3 regions of the Herminiimonas sp. Marseille-P9896 genome follow, and region 3 is predicted to be linked to each of the others. Evidence: predicted binding sites of a transcription regulator. Region 3 holds the regulator's gene; each other region holds the start of a gene.
What was found. Region 3 encodes FNR, which switches genes on or off when oxygen is low (the NO sensors DNR and NnrR bind a similar motif). Its sites were predicted from a motif close to TTGATNNNNATCAA; they were not measured.
Positions count from the first base shown of each region.

Region 1 (4,287 bases), on a different contig from region 3:
ATGTCGTATGATCAGGCTACAGTACTGATCTGATCTTGAATGCCCCACGCGGTGAATAGCCGCGTGGGGCATCGGTGTTTTTGGGCTCGAATTTTGGTGGTATGGTTACCCGCAGAGCAGGGTAGTCGGACTTAAAGGTAGTGTTGATTGATTTGCCGTGCATGTATTCCATAACCAAGGAGATAGCTATGCCAGTAATCGCAATGACGCAAGAGATGGGTTCCCTCGCCAAAGATGTCGCCATGCATCTTGCTCAGACACAAAACCTGACGGTGATGCGACATGAGGTGATAGAGCATCTGGCCGAGAAATTGGACATGAGCAAGAGCGTGATACGTCGCTTGCGCGAAGGTAAAGCCGGCTTTGTCGATCGCCTGACGGCGGATGACGAGGGCATGGCGATCTATACCGCGGAAGAAGTGTTCGAGCTGGCCAACAAAGGGAATGTAGTGTTGCGCGGTTGGGGTGCGACCTGCCTGTTGCGTTCGGTACCGCATGTGGTGACGGTGCGGATTACGCGCTCAATGAAAAATCGTGTTGAGTGGCTGATGGGGCATCTGGAAACGGATGATGCTGATTTTGCCGAAGCAGAAATTCGTCGTAGCGACGCCGCCCATGCTGCGCGCATGCATCAACAATTCGGCGTTACTTGGGGTGATCCTGTGCTGTATGATCTGGTGTTGAATACGGATCGCTTGTCTATCGATAGTTGCGTTGCGCAGATTTTGAATCTGGCCGGGCGTCCTGAATTCAAGGAAACCAAGGCATCGCAGACAGCGCTGCAAAACATGACGCTGGAAGCGCATGTCCGTGCTGCATTGCGCAGTTCGCCGACAACCAGCGATGTCAGGGTGACGATAGAAGCAGATGCGGGACGTGTGGTGCTAAGTGGCATCGTGCTGCATGCAGATGAACACGTTGCGGCGGAGAAAGTTGCTGCCGGGGTGTCAGGAGTGAAGAGTGTTGATAACCAGTTGCGCTTGATGGCCAACTCTAAACTCTATTCTTCCGGTAAGTATTGATTTTACGGTTTTCTAGTATAGAGTGACTGCAGCTCTGGCCTCATTGCAAGATGAGGTCAGATTTTGCCTTGATGCTTCAGTCGGCTCAGTGTTTCTGGCGAAAGATTCAGGTAAGACGCCAACTCTTTCTTCGGAATACGGTCAAACAGTTCCGGATGCTTGCGTACGAAGCGTTGTACGCGGCCAGGAGCGTCGAGCAAGTGCAAGGTGATGGTGTGAGCCATGATCTCGCTCATCAGGTGCATGACGTCATGCTCGAAGGCTTGCTTAATGTGCTCATGCTTGTCGATGAAAGCGATCCATTGCAGTAAAGGCAACTTCACTACACGCGCTTTTGTCACACAGATAATGCTGTAAGGAGTCGGGGTTTTCAGTCGCCACGCCGCATAACTAGTCTCCATGCTACGTTCATCAGCAAAACGCAAAATCATTTCCTTTGCTTGCTGATTAGTAACTACGCGCTTCAGGATACCGTCAAGAATGAAATATTGCTCCATTTCATGTACGCCCTGATGCAGCAGGAAGTCGCCTTTAGGGCAATCTACGACGAGCAAATGCGGTTCCAGCTCCGCCCATTCGCTCTCAGTCATGTCTTTTAAGACAAGATTTTGCTTGAGCTGAACGCGAATGACATTTCGTTCTGGGTGGTTATCTACGGTCGGCATTTACAAGATATATAGATATAAAAGACAGAAGGGTGGGCGGGGTCGATATCATGCGATGAAAATTGACCGGGGTCAATGATCGAAGCGCAGGCAGATCGATATGATACGCCCACTTGGATGGTCTATGCATAAAAGCGTTGACTGAAGGGTATCTCTAAAAACCAACCGGTCTGGTTTTTAGAGGTGCCTTACAAGTGTAGCAACAGCCGCAGCAAGAGCACGGCAACCACGGTATTGAGCAAGACTGCTCAACCTTTATTGAAATTAACGAAGAGAACATTTCATTATGAAAAACGACATTCAAGAAGTAGCAGAAGGCGTAGAGCTGACAGACGGCTTCCATCTGCTGATGGAAGCGCTGGAAATGAACGGCATCACCAACATCTATGGTCTGCTCGGCATCCCAGTTACCGAAATCGGTCGTATGTGGCAAGCCCGTGGTAACAAGTTCTTCAGCTTCCGTAACGAGCAAAATGCAGGTTACGCAGCTTCGGTAGCCGGCTACTTGACCAAAAAACCAGGCGTTTGCGTGACTGTTTCCGCACCTGGCTTCCTGAACGGTTTGACCGCACTGGCTAACGCGACCACCAACTGCTTCCCAATGATTCTGATTTCCGGTTCTTCGGAACGTGAAATCGTCGACCTGCAACAAGGCGACTACGAAGAAATGGATCAGTTGAACATCGCTCGTCCACATTGCAAAGCTTCGTTCCGTATCAACCGTACTGAAGACATCGGCGTTGCAGTTGTTCGCGCAATCCGTACCGCATTGTCGGGTCGTCCAGGCGGCGTATATCTGGACATCCCAGCACGTCTGTTCAGCACCACCATGAGCGCTGAAGAAGGCCAAAAATCGTTGTTCGTTCCAGTTGATCCAGCTCCAGCACAACTGCCAGCACCATCGGCTGTTTCGCGCGCTGTTGACCTGATCAAAGGCGCTAAAAAGCCATTGATCTTGCTCGGCAAAGGTGCTGCTTACGCTCAATGCGACGCAGACATCAAAGCACTGATCGAAGAAACCGGTATCCCATTCACACCTATGTCGATGGCAAAAGGTCTGGTATCCGATACTCACCCACAATGCGCAGCTGCTGCTCGTTCGATGGTCTTGCAAGAGTCCGACGTTGTTATCCTGATCGGTGCACGTCTGAACTGGTTGCTGGCACACGGCAAAGGCAAAACATGGGGCGGCGCGAAGAAATTCGTACAAATCGATATCCAAGCTAACGAAATCGACAGCAACGTACCTATCGCTGCACCATTGATCGGTGACATCGAGTCTTGCGTCAACGCATTGCGCGCTGGCCTGAAAGGTGCTGCTAAGCCAACAGAATGGATGAGCGCTATTGCTGAACGTGCTAACGGCACCAAAGCTAAACTGGCTACCAAACTGACCACAGCTACTCCAGTCATGAACTACTTCAACTCGCTCGGCGCAATCCGTGACGTGTTGAAAAACTACCCAGACATCACCCTGGTTAACGAAGGTGCAAACACCCTCGACAACGCACGTATGGTCATCGACCAATACCTGCCACGCAAACGTGTAGATACAGGTACATGGGGCGTAATGGGTATCGGTATGGGTTCGGCTGTTGCAGCTGCAGTAGAAACCGGCAAACCAGTCGTTGCAATTTGCGGCGACAGCGCATTCGGTTTCAGCGCAATGGAATACGAAACAATCACACGTTACAACCTGCCAGTAACCGTCATCATCATGAACAACGGCGGTATCTACCGCGGTGACGAAGCGAACCCAGAACACCAAGTATCGTGCATGATTTTCAATCCGAAAACCAAGTACGACCAATTCAGTATCGCTCTGGGCGGTGAAGGTGTTCGTGCTGAAACTCCAGAAGCGTTGGCAAAAGCACTGGAAGCTTCCCTGAAATCGGGCAAGCCAACCATCATCGACGCGATCATCGATCCAGCAGCTGGTGTTGAATCCGGCCGTATCGGTAACCTGAACATCGTCAGCACGATCGGTAAAAAGAAGTAATACTGGGATAGAGCCAAGGCGCAAGTCATGGCTTTGTGTGGCACGGTCAGAGTAGGGTGACCGTGCCATGCACTTGACACTGCTTGTGCCACCGCACTAGACTAGAACGTTAAAGAACTCCAAGTAGTATTGGATTAAAGCCATGTAAATGGCGCGATTCCACTCAGAGCTCTCTGAGTGGTTTTTCACTTCCTGAAGTATTCAAATTTCAGGAATCAAGTTAAACGATTGATAAGGAAATCTACCAATCATGAGTCAAACATTACCATTAGCAGGCGTTAAGATCATCGATTTCACCCACGTACAAGCTGGTCCTGCATGTACACAGCTGTTGGCTTGGTTCGGTGCTGACGTTATCAAAGTAGAGCGTCCAGGTTCGGGCGACGTTACCCGTTCGCAATTGCGCGACATCCCAGGTAAAGACGCTCTGTACTTCACAATGCTGAACAGCAACAAGCGTTCGCTGACACTGGATACCAAAACTCAAGAAGGTAAAGAAGTTTTGGAAAAGCTGATCAAAGAATCCGACGTTATGGTTGAGAACTTTGGTCCTGGCGCTTTGGATCGTATGGGCTTCTCTTGGGCACGCGTTCAAGAATTG
Region 1 is NZ_CAJEVT010000004.1:168,981-173,267, forward strand. It holds gene H7U06_RS15445 (cytidylate kinase family protein) at 189-1,022, shown strand; gene H7U06_RS15450 (Crp/Fnr family transcriptional regulator) at 1,079-1,687, opposite strand; gene oxc (oxalyl-CoA decarboxylase) at 1,974-3,686, shown strand; gene frc (formyl-CoA transferase) at 3,937-4,287, shown strand, end outside.
Region 1: the regulator FNR is predicted to act here: its motif matches at 1,750-1,763, upstream of oxc (oxalyl-CoA decarboxylase).

Region 2 (4,287 bases), 300 kb from region 3:
TACTTCATCGCGCCGGACTTTGGCGTAAAAGGCGTGTACCAGTGTTGCGACTTCTTCGTCAGTGCATAGATCTTCTGCAGGCACTTTATTCTCCAGATGGGTGATGGCTAGAACGCATCTCACGGATATTTGTGAAATGAGTTCTAATGAGCCGTATGTACATGATAGACCGCGTACTCTATTAACGCTCATTCCGACTCGGTCGGAATTGATCTGGCTCAAATTCTCATGCCTGGCCGGCGGCTTTGAATATGTCCTGCATCCATTCGGTAAATACGCGTATACGTGCTGATAACTGGCGGTTTTGTGGATAGAGCACCGAGAGTGGCATGCCGGGAGGTGGTGTATCAGGCAGGATCAGTTGCAGGCGACCGTCCTGTATTTCCTGTTCGATGTGGTAGCGCGGCATTTGCACGATGCCGATGCCGGCCAGCGCGCAACCGGTGTATACCTTGGTACCGGTCACCGAGATGGCGGTCGGCAGCACGATGGATTGCATGCGGCCATCCACCATGAATTCCAGCGGGAAGGGTTTGCCGCTGGCGCTGGAGATGTAGTTGACCGCTTTGTGTTGTGCCAGATCTTCTATGTTGCGCGGCTGGCCGTAGCGGGCCAGGTAAGCCGGACTGGCGCAGGTCACTTGTTGCAGCATGGCGATGCGACGTGCGATCAGCGATGAGTCCTGCGGTGTGCCGCCGCGCAGTACGCAATCTATGCCTTCGCGCACCAGGTCGACCAGGCGATCACTTTCATCCATATGCAGTTCTATACCCGGATAGCGGGCGAAGAAAGCGGGCAGCGTAGGCACCAGAAAGTGGGTGGCCACCGTACCCTGCACGCCGACGCGCAGCAAACCTTTGGGCGCAGTATTGCGGAAAGCGCCATCTGCTTCCTCGATATCGGTTAGCAGGCGTACGCAGCGCGTGTAATAGGCATCACCATCCAGCGTCGGAGTAACCAGTCGCGTCGTGCGGTTCAGCAGGCGGGAGCCCAGGCGTTCTTCCAGGCGCGTCATCGCATTGGTGACGGTGGCGCGTGGCAGCTGCAAGTCTTCGGCAGCCTTGGTGAAGCTGCGCCGCTCCATGATGCGCACGAAAATTTGCATTTCCTGGAATCTATCCATGATTTACGGCCTTATTGTTGGTAAATATCGAATAATGATGTCGATTTTAGCCGGATTATCTTTTGTTTGCTTTGTTGCACACTCTCGTCACTCCCACTCATTAAGGAAGAAGACCATGAGCAAGCAAGCAAAAAAAGTAGCCATCATTACCGGCGCATCACGTGGCATAGGTGCAGCAATTGCAGAACGCCTGGCTAACGATGGGTTTGCGGTTGTCATTAACTACGCCAGCAGTGCAGGCGAGGCCGATGCCCTGGTCGCCAAATTGCAGACCGCGCAACATGACGCGATAGCAGTGCAAGCAGACGTAGCCAATTCGGCAGATGTGCGCCGCCTGTTTGATGAAACCGAACAGAAGCTGGGCAAGGTCGATGTGCTGATCAATAACGCCGGGATTCTGCAGATGGCGGCCCTGGCCGATACCAGCGATGAATTGTTTGAGCGTACGCTCAGTATCAATGTACGCGGCACTTTCAATACCTTGCGCGAGGCGGCGACACGTCTGAACGATGGTGGTCGTGTGGTGAATTTTTCCAGCACGACGGTGGCGATGAGTTTGCCTAACTATTCGGTGTATACCGGCAGCAAGGCAGCGGTTGAAGTGTTGACACCTATCTTCGCGAAAGAAATGCGCGGTCGTAATATCACCGTCAACGCAGTGGCACCGGGACCGGTTGCGACTGATCTGTTCTTCAATGGCAAAACCGAAGCGCAGATACAGCAGCTCGCCAACATGCCGCCGCTGCAAAGACTGGGACAGCCGGATGACATCGCGGCGGCTGTGTCCTTTCTGGTAGGACCTGATGGTGGCTGGATTAATGGTCAGGTCTTGCGTGCGAATGGTGGCCTGGCATGAAGTTGTAATGGCCGTATCAGTGCTGCGGAGTTATTCACGACTTGCATCCGGCTTTAAAAATTCAGACAGTAGATCAGCATCGCTTCCTAACGGGAGCGATGCTTTTTTTATGTCTCTCATTCCGAAAATGAATATTTGTGAAATGAGTTCTAGTAAAGCACCTAAATTTGATGTGGCGCAAATGTCGGAATTTTCAGCGCGCGATAATGCTTGCCATGTTGTGACGCCGTCAACGGCTGTGCATGACCCAGAACTGATATGGCTAAACCATCCCCATCTGATCCTGTTTATGCAGGAAGGCCGGGCGTATGCTGTGTTCCACCCCATCGAATACGATGTAATGAAAGAAGTAGTGCCACACAAGAGTGTGGCAATGCGTAATAATGCAAAGCACTATGCATACCAAACCAGCCGCTTTCCAGCGATTGCGATCCGGTACAGGATTCGAGGTCGGAAGTTTGCTGCAAGTCTTTGCATCCTTGCTGTGGTTGCCACAAGCCGGTCTGTTGGCCTATGCACTGCAGCGATTGATGGATGGTGCTGGTATTGCCGCTGTCTATCTTCCCGCCGCCCTGATTTTTATCCTTGGTTTAATCCGTTCTGTTTGTGATGCCGCAGGTGTGCGTCGCATATTCAAAACCGCACGTGCTGAACTGTCCCTCATGCGTGAGCAAGTCGCTGCATCGCTCGCGGCACGTTCACCACTGGATGCCGCCAGGCCTGCATCCGGCCTGGCTGCCAGTGTGATGGCAGAGCAGGCGGAAGCTGTCATCCCTTATCTCACCCGTTATCGTCCGGCCCGCTTGCGCACCATGGTCGTGCCGCTCGCCATCCTGATCGTGGTCACTCCGTTGTCATGGATCGCGGCGCTGGTTCTGCTGGTCGCGGCACCGTTGATTCCTATTTTCATGGCGCTGGTCGGCTGGCGCGCCAAAGCCGCGAGCGAAGCGCAGATGGTGGAGATGGGTGGCATGAATGCCTTCCTGCTGGATCGCCTGCGCGGCCTGGCGACCTTGCGCACACTGGGTGCGATCGAAGCGACTGCCTTGCGTTTGCATGCGTCGGCACAGGCGTTGCGCATGCGTACGATGGCGGTGCTACGCATTGCCTTTCTGTCGTCAGCGGTGCTCGAATTGTTTGCCGCACTTGGTGTCGCCATGGTGGCGGTGTACATCGGTTTTCATTTGCTGGGACAACTCGAATACGGCGCCTGGGGCACGCGTCTGACCCTTGGTCAGGGGGTGTTTATCCTGTTGTTGTCACCCGCTTTCTTTGAACCTTTGCGTGAGTTGTCTGCTGTCTGGCACGACCGTGCAGCAGGTGAAGCTGCGCTGGATGCACTCGACAATTTAACTGCAGACGGTTTGCTATTGCCGGATGCAGGAACAGCTTCAAATACTGCAGCAGCGGCAGTGCGTGCTGCGCCGACAGTCCTTATTCAGCAGCTGTCCTTCGCGCATCAGGGTAGTGGCGCAGCAGTATTTGATTGCTTTGATTTACAGATCGCCGCCGGTGAGCACGTCGCCATCATGGCTGCCAGTGGTGGAGGCAAATCCAGTTTGCTGGCACTGATCGCTGGCCTGTTACCGCTACCGCACGGAAGCATCACCATCGATGGCGTGCACTTGTCTGCGTACAGTGCGGCCGGCCTGCGCAAACGCATGGCATGGATAGGACAGAAGCCACATATCTTCGCCGGTACGGTACATGCCAACGTGGCATTGCGTCGGGATGGAGTCAGCGCCGCAGATGTTGCTGCTGCATTGAAGTTTGCGGAACTTGAAGGTGTCGCACAGGCACGTCCCGGTATCGCACTGGGCGAGGGCGGTGGTGGTTTGTCTGGTGGTGAAGCAGTGCGACTGGCACTGGCGCGTGCCGCAGCCGATCCGCATGCTGGTTTATTGCTGGTCGATGAGCCGACTGCGCATCTGGATCAGGCTACGGCACAACAAGTGACCGAAGCCTTGCTGCAACTCGCACAGGGTAAAACCATGATAGTGGCGACACATGATCCGGTACTGGCTGCCCGCATGGATCGCGTGATCCTGCTGCAGGCGGAGGAGCAGGCATGACGATCTGGCGTGATCTTGCTCCGGTGCTGCGTTTGTTTGCTGACGCCGGTCGCAATAAATTGTTATTGGGGGCGCTGCTGGCTGCGACCACCGTATTGTCCGGCATGGCTTTGCTGGGTTTGTCGGGCTGGTTTATTACAGCGACTGCGATTGCCGGTTTGAATACGACACTCGCATTTACCTTTGATGTCTTCATGCCATCCGCAGGTATACGGTTGTTGGCACTAGGGCGTACT
Region 2 is NZ_CAJEVT010000002.1:688,803-693,089, forward strand. It holds gene H7U06_RS08700 (group III truncated hemoglobin) at 1-84, opposite strand, end outside; gene H7U06_RS08705 (LysR family transcriptional regulator) at 227-1,123, opposite strand; gene H7U06_RS08710 (SDR family oxidoreductase) at 1,239-1,979, shown strand; gene cydD (thiol reductant ABC exporter subunit CydD) at 2,375-4,051, shown strand; gene H7U06_RS08720 (amino acid ABC transporter ATP-binding/permease protein) at 4,048-4,287, shown strand, end outside.
Region 2: the regulator FNR is predicted to act here: its motif matches at 2,147-2,160, upstream of cydD (thiol reductant ABC exporter subunit CydD).

Region 3 (4,287 bases):
GCATCAGCGTCCAGGTTGTCGACTTCTTCAATCACGAAATCCGGGCCGGCCTGCACGACTTTCTTCACTGTGCAGCGCTCGATCGAACGCAAGATGCCGCGCCTGTCTACATCCGGCAGGTCGGCTGGCAGTTCAACCTGGATCTTGAAGATTTGTTTGTAGCGATCTTCCGGGTCAACGATATTGTTTTGCGACAGGCGGATGTTTTCGGTCGGGATGTTGCGCGTATTGCAGTACAGCTTCACGAAATAAGCCGCACACAAGGCTGACGACGCAAGGAAGTAATCGAATGGGCCAGGCGCGGAACCGTCGCCTTTGTAACGTATAGGCTGATCGGCGATCACCGTGAAATCATCGAACTTGGCTTCCAGGCGAAGCTTGTCGAGAAAGTTGACCTTAATTTCCATGGGGGAATTCCAAAAATGATGCTTGATTTGAAGCGCTAGGCGCGCTGGCGGCGACACTTTAACACGAGCAGTCATACCAGACAGCTAGGCATGTCCTGCCGGCCTCATGCAAATCCGACATTGCACAGAATGACTATCCCGTTGAAAATTGCCATTCTTTAAAGATAGATAGCACGAATGAATATCGAAAATATAAGATCGCAGCTCGAAGAAAAGCAGGTCGCGATCTACTTTGCGGCAGTAGTGATCGCCGCCATTACCGCATTGCTGATACCTGGCACCACCGCGGCCGAGAGTGCGATTAATCCTGCGCTGGCATTCATGCTGTTTGTCACCTTCCTGCAAGTGCCGCTGGTCAAACTGGGCCAGGCCCTTAAACAATTGCGCTTTATGGCTGCACTGCTAATCGCCAACTTTATTGTTATTCCTCTACTGGTTTTCGCGCTGGTGGGATTCTTTCTTGAAGATACTATGCTGCGCCTGGGCGTGATGCTGGTCTTGCTGGCTCCGTGCATAGATTACGTCGTCACCTTCGCGCACCTCGGCCGTGCCGATGCCAGACTCTTGCTCGCAGCCACACCGATACTGCTCATCGCGCAGATGCTGATGCTGCCGCTCTACCTGCGCCTGATGCTGGGCGCAGAAGTCGCCAACTATATAGAAGTGGCTCCCTTCATCCATGCCTTTACCTGGCTGATCGCAGTACCGCTGTTCCTGGCCGCGATCATGCAGTTGTTCGCCAAACGCAGTGCGACCGGCACCAGCATCAGCAACTACCTCGGCCTGGCTCCGGTTCCGGCCACTGCACTGGTACTCATCATCGTCATCATCTCGGTGCTACCGCAACTGGGTACGGCACTGACATCGGTACAACAAGTGCTGCCGCTGTATGTCGCTTATGCGGTACTGGCTCCGCTTTGCGGCTGGTGGATCGCCCGCAAGGCCAGGCTGGAAGCAGCATCCTCCCGCGCGATAGCCTTTAGCTCGGCGACACGCAATTCACTGGTGATACTGCCGCTTGCACTGGCCATTCCCGGTGCGATACCAGTCCTGCCGGCCATCATCGTGGCGCAAACGCTAGTGGAATTAATCAGTGAACTCGTTTATGTCCGTGTCATCGCCAGATGGGGACAAAAATAAAACTGACGCTATAAAACCTGCTCAATTACCACTCCAATTTCCCGCTTCGGGGGCAAATCTGCCATGACCGTTTACAATGTCGTATCTGAGCGTAGAAATGAAAGCAGGAAATGCCGTTTGTCGTCACCGAAGCATGTATTCAATGTAAATACACCGATTGTGTGGTCGTTTGCCCGATGGACTGCTTTTTTGAAGGTCCCAACTTCCTGGCCATCAATCCGGATGAATGCATAGATTGCTCGGTGTGCGTACCGGAATGCCCGGTGAATGCCATCATAGGGGCGACTGAGGTGTCACCGGAACAGCAGCATTTCGTCGCCCTGAATCGTGAACTGTCGCAGCATCCGGACTGGAAGCGCATCAGCAAGCAAAAGGAACCTATGCCCGAGCATGACAAATGGGCGCAGGTCAAAGACAAGTTGCCCTTGCTGCTGATTGATGACAAGATCACATGAAGTAACAGCCGTCCTGATAAACCAATTACCGCCTTGCTTCGCATCGCGGTCCACATGAGTAAAGAATACGAGCCAGGAATATGAGCCAGCCTTCCCCATCCAGCACTGATCCCGCCTTGACCGTCAACGCGCTGCGCGCCAGTTGCTCCACCTGCAGCATGCATCAGTTGTGCCTGCCGATGGGACTGGGTGAAAACGATATGGACAGGCTGGACAAGATCATCGGTCGCCGCCGCAAGGTGGCGCGTGATGATTATCTGTACCGGATGGGCGATGCCTTTACCAATCTGTATGCGGTACGCGTCGGGCATTTCAAAACCTGTCAGATCAATGCCGGCGGCGAACAGCAAATTACCGGTTTCCAGATGACAGGTGAATTGCTCGGCATGGATGCGATCAGCACCGATCGCCACCACTGCAATGCAGTCGCACTCGAAGATAGCGAAGTCTGCGAAATTCCATTCCCGCGCCTGGAAGAATTGTTCAGCACCATGCCGACGCTGCTGCGTCATTTCCACCGCATGATGAGCCAGGAAATCACGCGTGAACAAAGCGTCATGCTCTTGCTGGGCAATATGCGCGCCGAGCAGCGCTTCGCTGCTTTCCTGGTCAACCTCGCCTCGCGTTACACCACACGTGGCTACTCATCGACCAACTTCCAGTTGCGCATGTCGCGTGAAGACATAGGCAACTACCTCGGCCTCACCATAGAAAGCATCAGCCGCCTGCTCTCCAAGTTCAAGAAACAGGGACTGCTGAAAGTCAACAACCGTGAAATCGAATTGCTCGACCTCACGCTGTTGAAGGCGATGGCAGCCGGCACCGAAACCTGCAGCTAAACCGGCAGGTACGCGAACAGCTTCCCCCTGCTCAAAACTTCACCAGTAAATTGGCTTTGACTGAATGCTGCTTCGCATCCAGGCCAAGCTGGCCTTGATAGGCAAAGGTGAGCGTGCTCGATGACGACAAACGCAAGTCAAGACTGGTTTCGACCAGCGCGCTATTTTTGACGATAGGCACGCCTGCCACCGTGAAAACATTACCCGCCGAAAACGCCTGCGTCGATAATGGTGCGCTATCGCCAAACGCATGACGCCAGCCCAACGCGCCGCGCACGGTCGCGCTTTTACCACCCAAGGCGAGCTGATTGGCAGCACGCAAACCAACGGTGGTGAAACTCGCACTGGTGTTCTGGCTCTCGGCATCCAATGCCGCCGCCCCCAAAGTCGCAAAGAAATATAAAGGTCGTGACCAGGATAGATACGCAGACTTTACATTCATGATTTTTTAAAAGACCAAAGGACTGCCCCGCACATTTATTGCTAAACGTACGGAACCGGACACCGACCAGGCGGCATCTCTTGTTTGCTAGGCTTGAATTAAAATATGCAGTTCTGGATCAACACTATCCAGTGTTGAAGACCGACCTAAGCAACTACTCATCGTTGTTCGTCAGGCGAACCAGTCGGCTAATGCATCCTGATTTCTGAATGATGCGGGGATATATACGGCAAGGGGTTGGTGCTAAGCATAGGGTAAAGCAAGAGCCTGGATGAAAGCCCATTGTGCGCAATCCCATACGGCAATGATTGCACTATCGTTCTAACTTGCACGATCATCCAATTATTTTTTCATGTGCATTGCGCACGGCTCGACGTATCTATTCCATACATTTATTGCGCAGAATATTGCTGCGACAGGGCCTCACGTCGATAGTGTCCGGGTGATACGCCGACATAACGCTTGAAGAAACGCGTCAGGTGTGACTGATCGGAATAGCCACAGGCAAACGCAATGTCCAGCAACGTGAACTGAGGATCACACATCAGCTCCTTGGCTTTTTCTATGCGCAAAAATTGCAGATACTGATTCGGCGTCATGTTTGCCGTCATCGTGAAGCGTTCGAAGAAGCTGGTGCGTCCCATTCCTATCAGCGCCGCCAGTCCGGCGACCTGCATACGGCCATTCAGATGCGCTGCAAGATAAGCACACACCTTATCCATTTGCGCATTGGACAGGGGCACGCGCTTGTGCACTGGAACAGCAGTGGCACAGACGTACTGCGCAGAGACAGTCATCTTTTCCTGAGACTCAATTTGTTCACTGACAAAGAAATTCATATACAAACCTCACCATAATTTGCACACCAAAAATCGCGTGTTGAATGTGTTCCAGACTCCTTAGAACAATCATTCGTTTTTTGATATGGGAGTACTGTAATGGAGAGAAGGCCCGCAATTTCATCGCGCCCCGAGCTTCAAGAACAATCCTATCCGCATCGCTTT
Region 3 is NZ_CAJEVT010000002.1:985,130-989,416, forward strand. It holds gene H7U06_RS10110 (OsmC domain/YcaO domain-containing protein) at 1-407, opposite strand, end outside; gene H7U06_RS10115 (arsenic resistance protein) at 591-1,547, shown strand; gene fdxA (ferredoxin FdxA) at 1,658-2,002, shown strand; gene fnr (fumarate/nitrate reduction transcriptional regulator Fnr) at 2,083-2,841, shown strand; gene H7U06_RS10130 (autotransporter domain-containing protein) at 2,873-3,283, opposite strand; gene H7U06_RS10135 (AraC family transcriptional regulator) at 3,676-4,080, opposite strand.